DNA from 3 places in the Planococcus sp. TJ-201 genome. Region 3 is predicted to be linked to each of the others. Evidence: riboswitches for the same ligand, from Rfam matches in the RefSeq annotation. Region 3 holds a riboswitch; each other region holds the start of a gene.
What was found. Region 3 has a riboswitch for S-adenosylmethionine ahead of mmuM (homocysteine S-methyltransferase). Riboswitches for the same ligand answer to the same signal wherever they lie in the genome.

Region 1 (4,221 bases), on a different contig from region 3:
CTCCCAGCCGCACTCCTTAAATAAAGAAGCCACCATTTTCAAGCCAATGTAATGGTCTTCCCCTTCAGGGCCAAGCACCATGACTTTCTTTCTATTGGGAACTTGTACCGGCCGACGCACTTCCGTAACCGATACTACAAAATCGCAAATGGCAGTTGCTAAATGTTCATCGGCAACTGTGATAACATTCTTTTCCCATTGCTCTCCGATCCAATACATCGCAGGAGTCAATACCCATTGGTAAAGTTCTTCTTTTGTATGTTCTTCTAAATACGTTTGGACTAGTCGTAAAGCTTGCTCTTCATTGCCAGCCAAAAATAAATTGGCCAGTTCTTGTGATGTACTGTTCATGTTCCCCTCCTTACTTTATGAAGGGCTTAATACCGCAATCGCATTTGTTAAACAACGCAGCATAAAGACTTCTTCATCTGTATCTATATTCCCTGGCAAAACTTGTTGTAAGCGTTCAAAATTATCAATAATCAAAACCGTCTCCACGTTGCGGCTGGTCAGCACAGTTTCAAGCCAGAGGACGTAATCAGTAAATATTTTTTCATCGTTAAGGGAAAATGCAGTATCCAAATGATCCAGGTGATGATGATTATCTTTTTCCGTGTGCTCATAACCTCTCTCGCCAAAACGTTCCCATAGCGTTGGGTAAGCATCATATATACTTTTCGCGGTATCAGCAGCAATTTTATTTTTAGTCTCTTTGTTCATTCGGCCACCACTTCATACTGCCTTACTGTTGGAATGATTTTCGCCAATTCCTGGTCCGGATAATTTTTTTCCATGTCGTGGATTTCCTTGAATTCCTGACTTTTCACCCAGTTCATATAAGCTGTTTTCGATTGCCATTCCATATGCACTGTCAATTCATTTTTTCTTTTGGTGTTTTGAATAAGCCTGAACAAATGAAAACCTTCCGCCGAGTCTACACGTCGTGAACGTTTTTGATAAATACCGATGACTTCTTCCGTTTTTCCAGGCGGAACCACCACTGTCGAGGTAACAATATACATTCGCTTTCCCCTTTGCATAGAAATTTCATTCAACCATTATATCATTTTGACAAACGAAATAAAAGATTGATTCGTTTCCATACAGAGACGCTGAGCTTTTGGGATACTTCAGCTTTATTGCTTTCCTCTTCGTTTCATAATATCTTTTTATTTCAATTATTTGGTTTTCTCTCTTGCTTTCCGATACTAAATGAATTAAGATTAGAAACATCGAAACAGACCAACTTATAACTTTATATGATATTTCTTATCTAGAGAGACGGAGGGACTTGGCCCTGTGAAGTCTCAGCAACCAGTCTGACGAAGACTACGGTGCTAATTCCAATAGGCGCTGCCTACCAGATGAGAAGAATGCATTTCCAGACAGGGGCTTTCTTCTTTTGAAGAACAGCCCCTGTTTTATTGTTGAAAGGATGAGTGAAATGACAAAACACAGCTTGGAAACGTTATTGGTTCAACTAGGCAATCGCAGCGACGCGGCAACGGGAGCGGTCAACCCGCCCATTTACTTATCGACGGCCTATGAACACCAAGGGCTTGGGCAATCAACTGGCTATGACTATACACGAACAAAAAATCCAACGCGTTCTGTTCTGGAAGAAGGATTTGCAGAACTTGAGGGCGCAGATGCCGGATTTGCCTGTAGTTCCGGCATGGCAGCCATCCAACTGGTTTTGTCTCTTTTCCGTCCAGGCGATGAACTATTAGTGCCGGAAGATATTTATGGTGGAACTTATCGCCTATTGGACCATTTTGCAGCAGCTTACAATATCCACCCGAAATATGCAGCGTTTGAAGATGTACAGGACACCGAAGAAAAAATTACGATAAATACCCGGGCACTCTTTATTGAAACACCGACCAATCCGCTGATGCAGGAAATCGACCTTACCGCTTATGCCGGATTGGCAAAAAAACATAATCTGCTCTTGATTGTCGACAATACATTCCTTACTCCTTTCTTCCAACAGCCGATCGAATTGGGAGCAGATATCGTCATCCACAGTGCCACAAAATACATTGGCGGACACAATGATGTTCTCGCGGGTCTAGTTGTTGCAAAAGGAGAAAGCATCTGTCAAAAACTCTCGATGTTCCATAACTCCGTCGGCGCGGTACTGTCGCCTTTTGATTCTTGGCTGCTAATCCGTGGATTAAAGACTTTGCCTCTGCGCATGCGTCAACATGAAGCCAATGCAAAAGCGATTGCCGCTTTTCTTGCCGAGCAGCCCGCGATTTCGGATGTACTGTATCCCGGAAGAGGCGGCATGCTGTCATTCCGCTTGCAGCAAGAAGAATGGGTCGGACCTTTCCTGGAAAACATCAAGTTAATTACCTTTGCCGAGAGCTTAGGCGGCGTTGAGAGCTTTATTACGTATCCCGCTACCCAAACTCATGCAGACATTCCATTTGAAGAACGCACCAAACGCGGTGTTTGCAACCGACTACTGCGCTTCTCGGTCGGTGTCGAACTCGCTGAAGATTTAATTGCTGACCTGTCACAGGCATTTTCGAAATTGAAAGAGGAGGTTGTTGAATATGACGGATCGTATTGAAACCAAGTTTATCCACTCTACCGGAGTTGACCCGCAAACTGGGGCCGTTAACGTACCCATCTACTTATCTTCCACATTTCATCAGAAGAGTCTTGATTCGTTTGGGCCTTTTGATTATAGCCGCTCTGGAAATCCGACTCGTCTGGCATTGGAAGAAACTATCGCTAACCTAGAAGGCGGCAAACGTGGATTTGCCTTTTCATCAGGAATGGCTGCTATTTCTTCCGCTTTCATGCTCCTATCTTCAGGTGATCACGTCCTCGTCTCAGAGGATGTCTACGGGGGAACTTACCGGTTCATTACCGAAGTTTTGGATAAATTTAATATCGAGTACACATTCGTCAATATGACCGATTTGAACGAAATGGCGAACGCGATCCAGCCGAACACAAAAGTGGTTTATTTGGAAACTCCATCTAATCCGGTCATGAACATTACAGATATCGAAATCGCTGCAAAACTAGCGAAAGCCAATGGCTGCCTGACATTCGTCGACAACACATTCATGACGCCCCTTTACCAGAATCCGTTGGCGCTTGGTGCAGATATCGTTCTCCATAGCGCAACGAAATTCCTGTCAGGACACAGCGATGTCATCGCAGGACTTGCGGTGACTAAAGATGAAGAACTTGGAAACCGGCTGGGCTTTATTCAAAATACTTTTGGTTCGGTTCTAGGCGCACAAGATTCTTACTTGCTGATTCAAGGCATCAAGACATTGGGTGCCCGGTTGGGACAGTCGTCCGAATCGGCACGCACAATCGCAGAATATCTGCATAACCATCCATTGATCGAAGAAGTTTACTACCCAGGATTTTCATTTCATCCTGGCAATCCGATTCACGAACGCCAGGCCAGAAGCGCAGGCGCCGTTCTCTCCTTCCGCTTAGCTGATAAAAAATCAGCCCGTGTCTTTGTGGATCATTTGAGAATTCCCGTATTTGCTGTCAGCCTGGGTGCTGTTGAATCGATCCTGTCTTACCCAGCAACCATGTCCCACGGCTCAATGCCTGTCGAAGAACGTGAAAAACGTGGAATCACAGATGGCTTGCTGCGCTACTCTGTTGGCCTTGAACATCCGGATGATCTGGTCCAAGACCTAAATCAGGCATTGGCCCAAGTAGCCCGCCGTAATGGGCTGAGTATTGCTAATTAAACCAAGAACTTGCCGTATCAACAAAATACTAAATTATTGCCGAATTAGAACCCTTTTGCTAGTTAGCTAAAGGGTTCTTATATTTTGCGCAAGCCCGTTTTTCTAATGCGGAAATAACTCAATATACGGCTCCAAACCTGTGAAAGACGCAGAATCTCCTCCTTATTTTCTTTCTTAAAAAATGAGGAGTAAGATGAACAAGGCTGCTTCCCGCTATATATTCGACATATATATTGATAAAATATTGTTTTCCTCAAAATCTGGTTGACTTTATCAGTTAGCACCTTATAATTGAAAATGAGAATGATTTTCATTTGAAATATAACTTATACAATTAAGGGAGAGACACTCATGAACAAACTGATTTACGTCGTTTTGGCATTTTTACTTCTTGTTTTAACAGCATGTGGAAACACGGATACATCCGCTCCTGCAGCAGATGGCAATTCTGAAGAAGCAGCGGAAAGCACAGAGGTTAACTTATATA
Region 2 (4,221 bases), on a different contig from region 3:
CGGACAGCTACCTGTGTTTCTTTCAGCTTATTGATGTAACGCGATTGAAGTCCGATGCCTTCCGCAGAATCGGTTAAGGTTCTTGCGCCAATACCGGTCGTAAAGATAGCCCAGTCGAAATCTTCAGCTAAAAAATCTGTGATGTTCTGAGCGCTGATGTCTTCATTCAGCCGCTGCCTTCCTTGAATCGGGAGAATGACAGGAGTACCGGATTGTTTTTCAATCAGCACGCTGATTTCCTTTGCGGCACGGACAGCTGCCACCCCTATTTTCTTGCCGGCCAATCCTTTCATAATCAATCTCTCCTTCTGCTAATCACCATGCTGGCTGCTGTTCACTTTGCAGCGCTTCATGGACACGTTCAGCAAGAGCATCCACCATCGATGGATGATTGCCTAAATATCCGCATAATATAATTTCTTGGTCGTCCGAAGACAAACCATTGATTTTCTTCTGCATGGATTTCACCAAAAGTCCCGTGAACCATAAATAAGGAACAACGAAAATCTGCTTGCTGCCGCTATCGATCGAGGCTTGCAATCCTTCATCAAATGACGGAGCGCTGGCTGCTAAATAACAAACATCAATATGTGTCACACCCGTTTTGACTGCTAGTTTTGCGGCAATTTCTTCGACCGAGCGGATAATTTCTGAACTTTTCCCACCCCGGCCAACCAACAGAATTTCTGAATCAGGCAAGCGTTCCACGCTTGTTTCCCGCAGGCGCTCGGCTAAAATTTCTACAAGGCGATCCTGGACACCGAGTGGTTTTCCATAAGTAAAGTGGATCTCCGGATAACGCAGTGCAGACTTTTTAACTTCATCCGGAATGTCTTCGTAATAATGTCCAGCACTCAGAAGCAAAACCGGTACGATGGCGATTGCCGTAGCGCCCTGTTTGGCAAGGCTGTCGATGCCCTCGCCAATATCCGGACTGGCCAACTCTAAAAAGCACGTTTCCTGAAGAGCAACATCCACTTTCTGGCGCACTTGCTCCATAAATGCCATCGCTTCTTCGCGCGTTTCTTTTACCCGGCTGCCATGGCTTACATATAAAACGGCTTGCATTTTACCATCTCCTTATCCTACATGGGCGGCAAGCTGAGACTGCTGTTCGACCTGCAGCTGCTCATACCATTGCAATTTGTCTCTGAGGCGTACCACTTCTCCTACCACAATCATCGACGGATTCTCGAAACCTTTGGAGTTTCGAAGAATCGTTTCGAGCGTGCCAGTCACTGTCCGCTGACGTTCCGTTGTGCCCCATTCAATCAAGGCAATCGGCGTTGTCGGTTTCAGCCCGTGGCGCAGCAATCGTCCGCAAATTTCCGGCAGTTTGCTGACGCCCATATAAATGCATAGCGTATCCATGCTCTTGACCACATGCTCCCAATATTCATCCTGATCAACGCCGACTTTGCTGACGCCCGAAATAAAAGCAACAGATGCACTGTAATCGCGATGGGTCACAGGGATTCCCGCATAAGCAGGCGCTGCAATGCCCGCCGTAATGCCCGGTACAATTTCAAATGGGATGTTGTGGTCGACCAATGCCTCTGCCTCTTCTCCACCTCTTCCAAAAATAAACGGGTCGCCGCCTTTTAAGCGCGTTACGATTTTCCCCTGCAGTGCGAACCGGCATAACAGCTCATTGATTTCTTCTTGTTTTAAGGAATGATTATCCGGTCTTTTGCCGCAATAAATCAATTGAGCGTTTTCTTTCGCTTCGTCCAGCAAATCCTGGTTTATTAAGCGATCATAAAGGATGACATCGGCCTTCTGGATAGCCTTCAGCCCTTTCACGGTAATCAAATCAAGGTCGCCTGGACCTGCACCAACTAAATAAACTTTTTTCATAAGCTTCCTAGACTCCTTTTTTTTAACCAGAGAAACGAAGGTTGCGTCATTTTCTGATCGTTAATTTACACTTTTGCCGGCCCGGTTATGTATGCAGGCCACATTCCGTTTTGGCAAAGCCTTTCCATCTTCCGTCGCGGCTGTCGCCATCCGTCGTCACTGCGAACGAACAATGCTTACAGCCGATGCTTGGATAGCCTTCGTCATGCAGAATATTGTATTCAAGATTATTCAGTTGGATGTATTGCCAGACATCGCCCCACGTCCAATGGATCAACGGGCAAATCTTGACCGATTTGAACCGATTGTCTTTGTTAATAAAGTCCGTCTTGCTGCGGCTGGCCGACTGCTCTCTTCTTAAGCCGGAAATCCACGCCTGTGCTCCGGAAAGTGTTTGTTCCAGCGGTTTGACTTTGCGGATATCGCAGCATTTATCCGGCTGGCTGTTCCATAATTCATCTCCAAACTGGCTGGCTTGTTCCTGCAAAGTCAGTTCCGGTTTTTTCATCCGGATATTCAGTTTTGGATAGCGTTTTTTAACCCGCTCAATCAGTTCATAGGTTTGGTCGAAGTGGACGTCCGTATCCAGGAACACCACTTCCGCATCGCTTTTCACTTTGGAAATCAGGTCAATCAATACCATGCCCTCGGCTCCAAAGCTGCAGGCATACACTACATCTTCTCCGTAGGAATCGTAAGCCCACTCTAAAATATCCGCGGCACCTTTCAAAAGATCGGTCGGTGCCAGGTCCTTGAATGGATCTCCAGTAAATTGCTCGTACGAAACAATTTGGCTCATCCTATCTTCCTCCCTTAAACAAATCTAATGTGTTCCGAAACTTTTCTTCTACATTATAAAAACCTTAAAGAATCGCTTCAGGTGAAGTCTAAATAAAAACCCCCTCTTCTAATAGAACAAGAAGAGAGGGATCGAATGCGCGTTTGCGGCTGCCTGTCTTCTTATCTTCCAGATCCGATTGGGACCTGCTGGAATTGGCACATGATCCCCGGTCAATGACCAAAGCTGTTGCCGAGGCTTCAAAGGGCCAGTCCCTCCACCTCTCATGATAAGAAATACCTTATAAGAATACTAGGTTTTAATATTTTATAAATACTATACTAATAAAAGATAGCTGTCAATAATATTCTGAAAATACCGTTTTCTTATGGAATGAAATTCTAGAACTCTCTATTTTTTATTCAGTCAATTATTCATCCGTTCAAGTAACCTGCTTTCTTTAAATACTCAACAATCACCTGCACCGAGTCTTCCAAATTTTGCTTGTCCGTTTCGATCACAATTTCCGGATTTAACGGTTCTTCGTATGGTGCGTCAATGCCTGTAAAGCCTTTGATTTCGCCGGCTCTCGCTTTTTTATAAAGCCCTTTCGGGTCACGTGCCTCACAAGTATCCACGCTGCATTTTACATAAACTTCAATAAATTCACCTTCATCAAGCAAAGCCCGAACTTGATCGCGGTCTGCCTGATACGGCGAGATAAATGCTGACAAAGTCAGTACACCTGCGTCGCTCATGAGCTTTCCGACTTCACCGATCCGGCGGATATTTTCCGTCCGGTCTTCTGGACTGAACCCCAAGTTTTTATTCAAGCCGTGGCGGACATTGTCGCCGTCCAATAAATACGTCCGAATGCCAAGTGCATGTATTTCTTTTTCCAGTGCAACCGAAACTGTTGATTTTCCGGATCCCGACAAGCCGGTAAACCAGAGTACACCGCTTTTGTGGTCGTTCAATTTCTGTCTATCTTGTTTCGTGATGCCCGACTCATGCCAGGTGATATTGGTTGATTTGGTCATTCCTTCTCCTCCTAGAACCAGTAGTAGTAAACAATTCCGATGGTAACTGACATCACCAGGATGCTGAGTGGCGTACCTACTTTGACGTAATCTATGAATTTATAGCCGCCCGGCCCATAGACAATTAGGTTGGTTTGGTAGCCAATGGGCGTAATAAAACTGGCAGAAGCCGCAATGGTGATGATAACGGCAAAACCCATTGGATCGAGCTGTAGGTTGCTTGCCATTTCGATGCCGATGGGGATCATTAATACAGCGGCAGCACTGTTGGTGATGAGTTCTGTAAAAATGCTGGTCAGCAAGTAAATCAAAATGAGAATCGCCAGCAATCCAAACGGCTGGCCGACTGCCAACAATCCGTCCGCCGCCCATTGCGCCAGACCGGTTTTGGTCATAGCGGCACCCACACCAAATGCACTGGCAATGAGCAGCAGTACATTGAATTGCACATCGTTTTTTGCATCTTCCATGGAAACCGATTTGGTTACCAATAAAATCAGCACTGCCAAAGCCATTGCTTTGAACATGCTCAGCCAGCCAGCAATG
Region 3 (4,221 bases):
TCGTATTCGGTTCAAATGCGATTCTTCGCGCAGTTGCCGAAGTTTACGCACAAGACGACAACCAAGAAAAATTCGTTCGCGATTTCATCAAAGCTTGGAACAAAGTGATGAACGCTGATCGTTTCAACCTAGAAAACTAATAAGGAAAATCCCGGTCAGCACATTGCGCTGACCGGGATTTTTTTGTGTGGAATAAGGAGGTGGATTTTCGTCACTTCCACCTTTTTCAGAAACTTGTTATCGCGAGCCTTCCTGTGCTTCAGGCTGCAAACCAAATCTGTTGAGGGCGAAGATGGAAATATCCAGCTCACTTTCGCCTGTCATAGCCAGTTGGCTCAACACTTCTCCCATGACACTGCCAAATTTGAAACCGTGTCCGGAAAACCCGCAGGCAAAAATAATACGGCTGTCTTCCGGATGAACATCAACGATAAAATCATTATCGCTTGAAAGTGTGTATAGACACGTTTTGCCTTGCTCCAGTTTGCCATTTGCCTGAGGCAAGTAACGTTCCAGCCCTTCCCGCAAGTCGTTTTCATCTGTTTCGTATAATCCAAAGTTTTGCGTTTGACGATCTGGATCGATCGGCTGCCCACCATCGGATCTCCCAATTTTGACCCCGCCACCATTCAACTTAGGAAAACCATAAAATTTCTTATTCTGATCTTCTACAAAAAAAGCAGGGAAATTAACAGCATCGTACAAGTCGGAAGGTGCTTCAAACCAAGCAACAGCTTTGCGAGTGGGTTGAAGCGGCAGCGTTAAATCCGGCAACAGCTTTGCCGCCCAGGCTCCCGCCGTGACAATGACTTTCTTGGCATAAAATGTCGCACGTTCAGTGGAAATCTTGACACCTTGTTCATCATTCAGGTCTATGTGCTGAACCCTTGTATTTGGAACGAAGCTCGCACCATGTGCAAGAGCGGTTTCTTTATAGGCCAGAATGGCATTTTCACTGTACAGAATGCCCGACTGTGTTTCAAAGCAGCCAATAAAATGATCCGGTACAGAAAATCCAGGCCATCTCGCATTAACTTCCAAGCCCGTCATCAGCTCTAACAAAAGGTTATGCTTCTCCGCAGAAGCCATCATCTCCACTAAAAAAGGCGAATCTTCCGGACCCAGGCCGATTACGCCGGTATTTTCAAAAATTTTATATCCTGTTTGCTGTTCCAGTTCTTGCCACAATTGCTGGGCCCGTTTTACTAACGTTACGTACTGCCTGCCTTCCCCATACGCATGACGGATCAAGCGGGTATCGCCGTGATGGCTGCCATGGCTATGCGGCGGATCGAAGGCATCTATCAAGACAGTCTTTACTTTTTGCTGCGCCAAAAAAGCACCAGCCGCCATTCCCATCGTTCCTGCACCAATTATCGCCACTTCAAAAACAGCTTGTTTAGTCATTTTCTCGCTCCATTCTTTGTGGAAAAAAGTCAGTTTCAAAATAACAGCTTTATGAAAAATCGCATGTGAATTATTAATAGATCGTATGGAAGATTTGATGGATTGTCAATCGTTCATTGTGCGCCTTGCCCCTTCCATCCTTTAGACAAGTCCATATTTGAAGCAAAATGTGTTTGACAAGAGAGGCAATGTCCCATACTATCGTTAATATGCAAAAACTAAATAACTTATCAAGAGAGACCGAGGGACAGGCCCTATGACGTCCAGCAACCATCATTTGTATGAGAGGTGCTAATTCCTGCAGAGTGTTTTATTCTGAGAGATAAGAATTCGGCCAAAACCTCTTTCCTATTGGAAGAGGTTTTTTTATTTAACAAGAAAATTGCGTAGACACGCTACTCGGGACAGCAGCCGCGTGACTTGCGCCCAATTCCAAAGTGTACTTATTTGATAGACCGACAGCTTCTTTAGATCCAGAGTTGTTGCAATAAGCTTGAATGTGGAAAGGATGTTGTGGAATGAACCCGATCGAACAAATTTTAAATCACTTCCCTATTGTTATTGTTGATGGTGCAATGGCGACAGAGCTTGAGGAGTATGGCTGCAATTTACATGATCGTCTATGGTCGGCAAAAGTGCTCATGGAAAATCCCGAGCTAATCAAAAAAGTTCACTTGGACTATTTCCACGCCGGTGCAGACTGCGCCATCACCGCCAGCTACCAGGCAACGACTGAAGGATACAAAGAAAAAGGATTGAGCGAGGACGAAGCAAACAGCCTGATCGGAAAATCGGTGAAACTTGCAGCAGAGGCCCGGGATGAATTTTGGAGCAGGGTGGAAAACCGGTCGAACAGGCCAAAGCCAATTGTGGCTGCCTCTGTCGGCCCATATGGTGCTTTTCTTTCAGATGGCTCTGAATACCGCGGCGATTATGCGGTAAGCGAACAGGAACTAATAAATTTCCATAAGGAACGGATCCGTATATTGATCGATGCAGGTGCAGATATTTTAGCGTGTGAAACCATTCCTTGCTTGGCAGAAGCCAAAGCAATTGTGGCAGTATTAAAGGAATTTCCAGAGGTCTATGCGTGGTTCAGTTTTAGCGCAAAAGATGAACGTCATATAAGTGATGGAGACAAAATCTCAAAGTGTGCAGAGTGGCTGGACAAACAACCGCAAGCAGCCGCAATTGGCATCAATTGTTCAGCACCCCACCTAATCGAATCGCTGATTAAAGAAGTGAAAAGCCAAACGGCGAAACCCATCATTGTGTATCCGAATTCAGGCGAAGAATATGACCCGTCGAGCAAGACCTGGGGTGAAGGAACTTCAGTAAATCAATTTGCCTTGAATACACGCCAATGGTATGAAGCAGGTGCCCACATGATTGGAGGGTGCTGCAGAACAACACCAGGAGACATTGCAGGCATTGCGGCCTGGGCGCGTGAATAAAGATTATGATCAGACGAGCTTGATCTTAAGATTTCAATTTCTTTTGATAACCGATAAACTTAATAGATACAAGCTCACAAAGGGGAATACATATGAATGAAATTATCCAGCAGAAGTTAATCGGCATAGAGGAAAAATTTAATGTGAAGGTGTTATACGCTGTTGAATCTGGAAGTCGGGCATGGGGATTTCCTTCAAAAGACAGTGATTACGATGTTCGGTTTATTTATATTCATTTGCCGGCATGGTACCTCTCGATTGATCCACAAGGAAGTGCTGTAAAGAGAGACGTGATTGAAGAACCGATTAGTGAGTTATTGGACATAAGTGGCTGGGAGTTGACTAAAGCACTTCGCCTGTTTCGAAAAAGCAATCCACCGCTTTTGGAATGGCTGCGAAGCGACATCATCTATTATCAAAAAGACTCGTTTATTGATCACATGCGCTCTTTGGAGTCAGATGTATTTTATCCGAATTCTATGCTATACCATTATTTAAACATGGCAAAAAACAATTACCAGGAATATCTTCAGGGGCCAGAAGTCAAAATCAAAAAATATTTTTATGTGCTGCGCCCAATTTTGGCATGCAACTGGATTGAAAAGTACAATACGACACCACCAATTGGCTTCAATGAATTAATGGAAGATATTGTTCCTACAGGTGAATTGAAAAAACAAATTGAACAATTGTTGAAACGTAAACTGGCAGGCGACGAAATGGATTTAGAGGATCGCATTGAGGTGATTAACGATTTTTTGGAAAGCGAAATGGAACGGCTCGAGGAGTATACAAGAAACCTTGTGGTTGAGGTAGAGGATCCGACGGAAATGCTGGACGAATTGTTTAGAGATACTTTGCAGGAGACCTGGAAATAATCAATTTATCGGATGAATATCTATCCCTAATAAATCAAAAAGAGATTTTTTGGGGAAACTGAGCCTCATTGAAATGGAAAGTTTATCAAGACAAACCCCGCAGCTGGAATAGGTATCCAAAAGATGACTTCGGTAGTTCACCGAAGTCATCTTTTTTTATAGTGTACATCACTTGAAGGGTCAGTTCAGCTGGTGACTTTCTTTCTTTTTAAAAGTTTATGGATATGGCGGAAGAGAGGGGCTTCAATGTTGTTAATGAAATAAAGAGATATTGTGACAAAAGCCGAAAAGTGATTGTAAAAGATTCGAAAAGAGAATAGTTGAACAATATTTATATGATATATTATTAAAGTAAATAAAAATGTACAATTAATAGTTTTGTTGTAATATTATTCCAATAAATATAGGTGGAGGAAATCTTTTGTTTGATCTTATTGATAACTTGTTCATAAATTTATGTGTTCTCATTGCCTTGATTTTTA

Region 1: another riboswitch for S-adenosylmethionine. It lies ahead of AC4EG4_RS03900 (methionine biosynthesis PLP-dependent protein); the one in region 3 lies ahead of mmuM (homocysteine S-methyltransferase).
Region 2: another riboswitch for S-adenosylmethionine. It lies ahead of AC4EG4_RS10870 (phosphoadenylyl-sulfate reductase); the one in region 3 lies ahead of mmuM (homocysteine S-methyltransferase).

What each region holds. Positions count from the first base shown of each region.
Region 1 is NZ_JBZDOG010000001.1:733,547-737,767, forward strand. Features, by position in the region: gene AC4EG4_RS03885 (cobalamin B12-binding domain-containing protein) at 1-351, opposite strand, end outside; gene AC4EG4_RS03890 (hypothetical protein) at 367-720, opposite strand; gene AC4EG4_RS03895 (antibiotic biosynthesis monooxygenase family protein) at 717-1,022, opposite strand; SAM riboswitch class I at 1,267-1,371, shown strand; gene AC4EG4_RS03900 (methionine biosynthesis PLP-dependent protein) at 1,445-2,578, shown strand; gene metC (cystathionine beta-lyase) at 2,562-3,734, shown strand; gene AC4EG4_RS03910 (Fe(3+) ABC transporter substrate-binding protein) at 4,086-4,221, shown strand, end outside.
Region 2 is NZ_JBZDOG010000004.1:39,088-43,308, reverse strand. Features, by position in the region: gene AC4EG4_RS10885 (uroporphyrinogen-III synthase) at 1-293, opposite strand, end outside; gene AC4EG4_RS10880 (sirohydrochlorin chelatase) at 316-1,068, opposite strand; gene cobA (uroporphyrinogen-III C-methyltransferase) at 1,081-1,857, opposite strand; gene AC4EG4_RS10870 (phosphoadenylyl-sulfate reductase) at 1,943-2,656, opposite strand; SAM riboswitch class I at 2,815-2,931, opposite strand; gene cysC (adenylyl-sulfate kinase) at 3,070-3,675, opposite strand; gene AC4EG4_RS10860 (SLC13 family permease) at 3,687-4,221, opposite strand, start outside.
Region 3 is NZ_JBZDOG010000003.1:59,950-64,170, forward strand. Features, by position in the region: gene katG (catalase/peroxidase HPI) at 1-140, shown strand, start outside; gene solA (N-methyl-L-tryptophan oxidase) at 238-1,407, opposite strand; SAM riboswitch class I at 1,632-1,736, shown strand; gene mmuM (homocysteine S-methyltransferase) at 1,926-2,861, shown strand; gene AC4EG4_RS08700 (nucleotidyltransferase domain-containing protein) at 2,954-3,739, shown strand; gene AC4EG4_RS08705 (diguanylate cyclase) at 4,161-4,221, shown strand, end outside.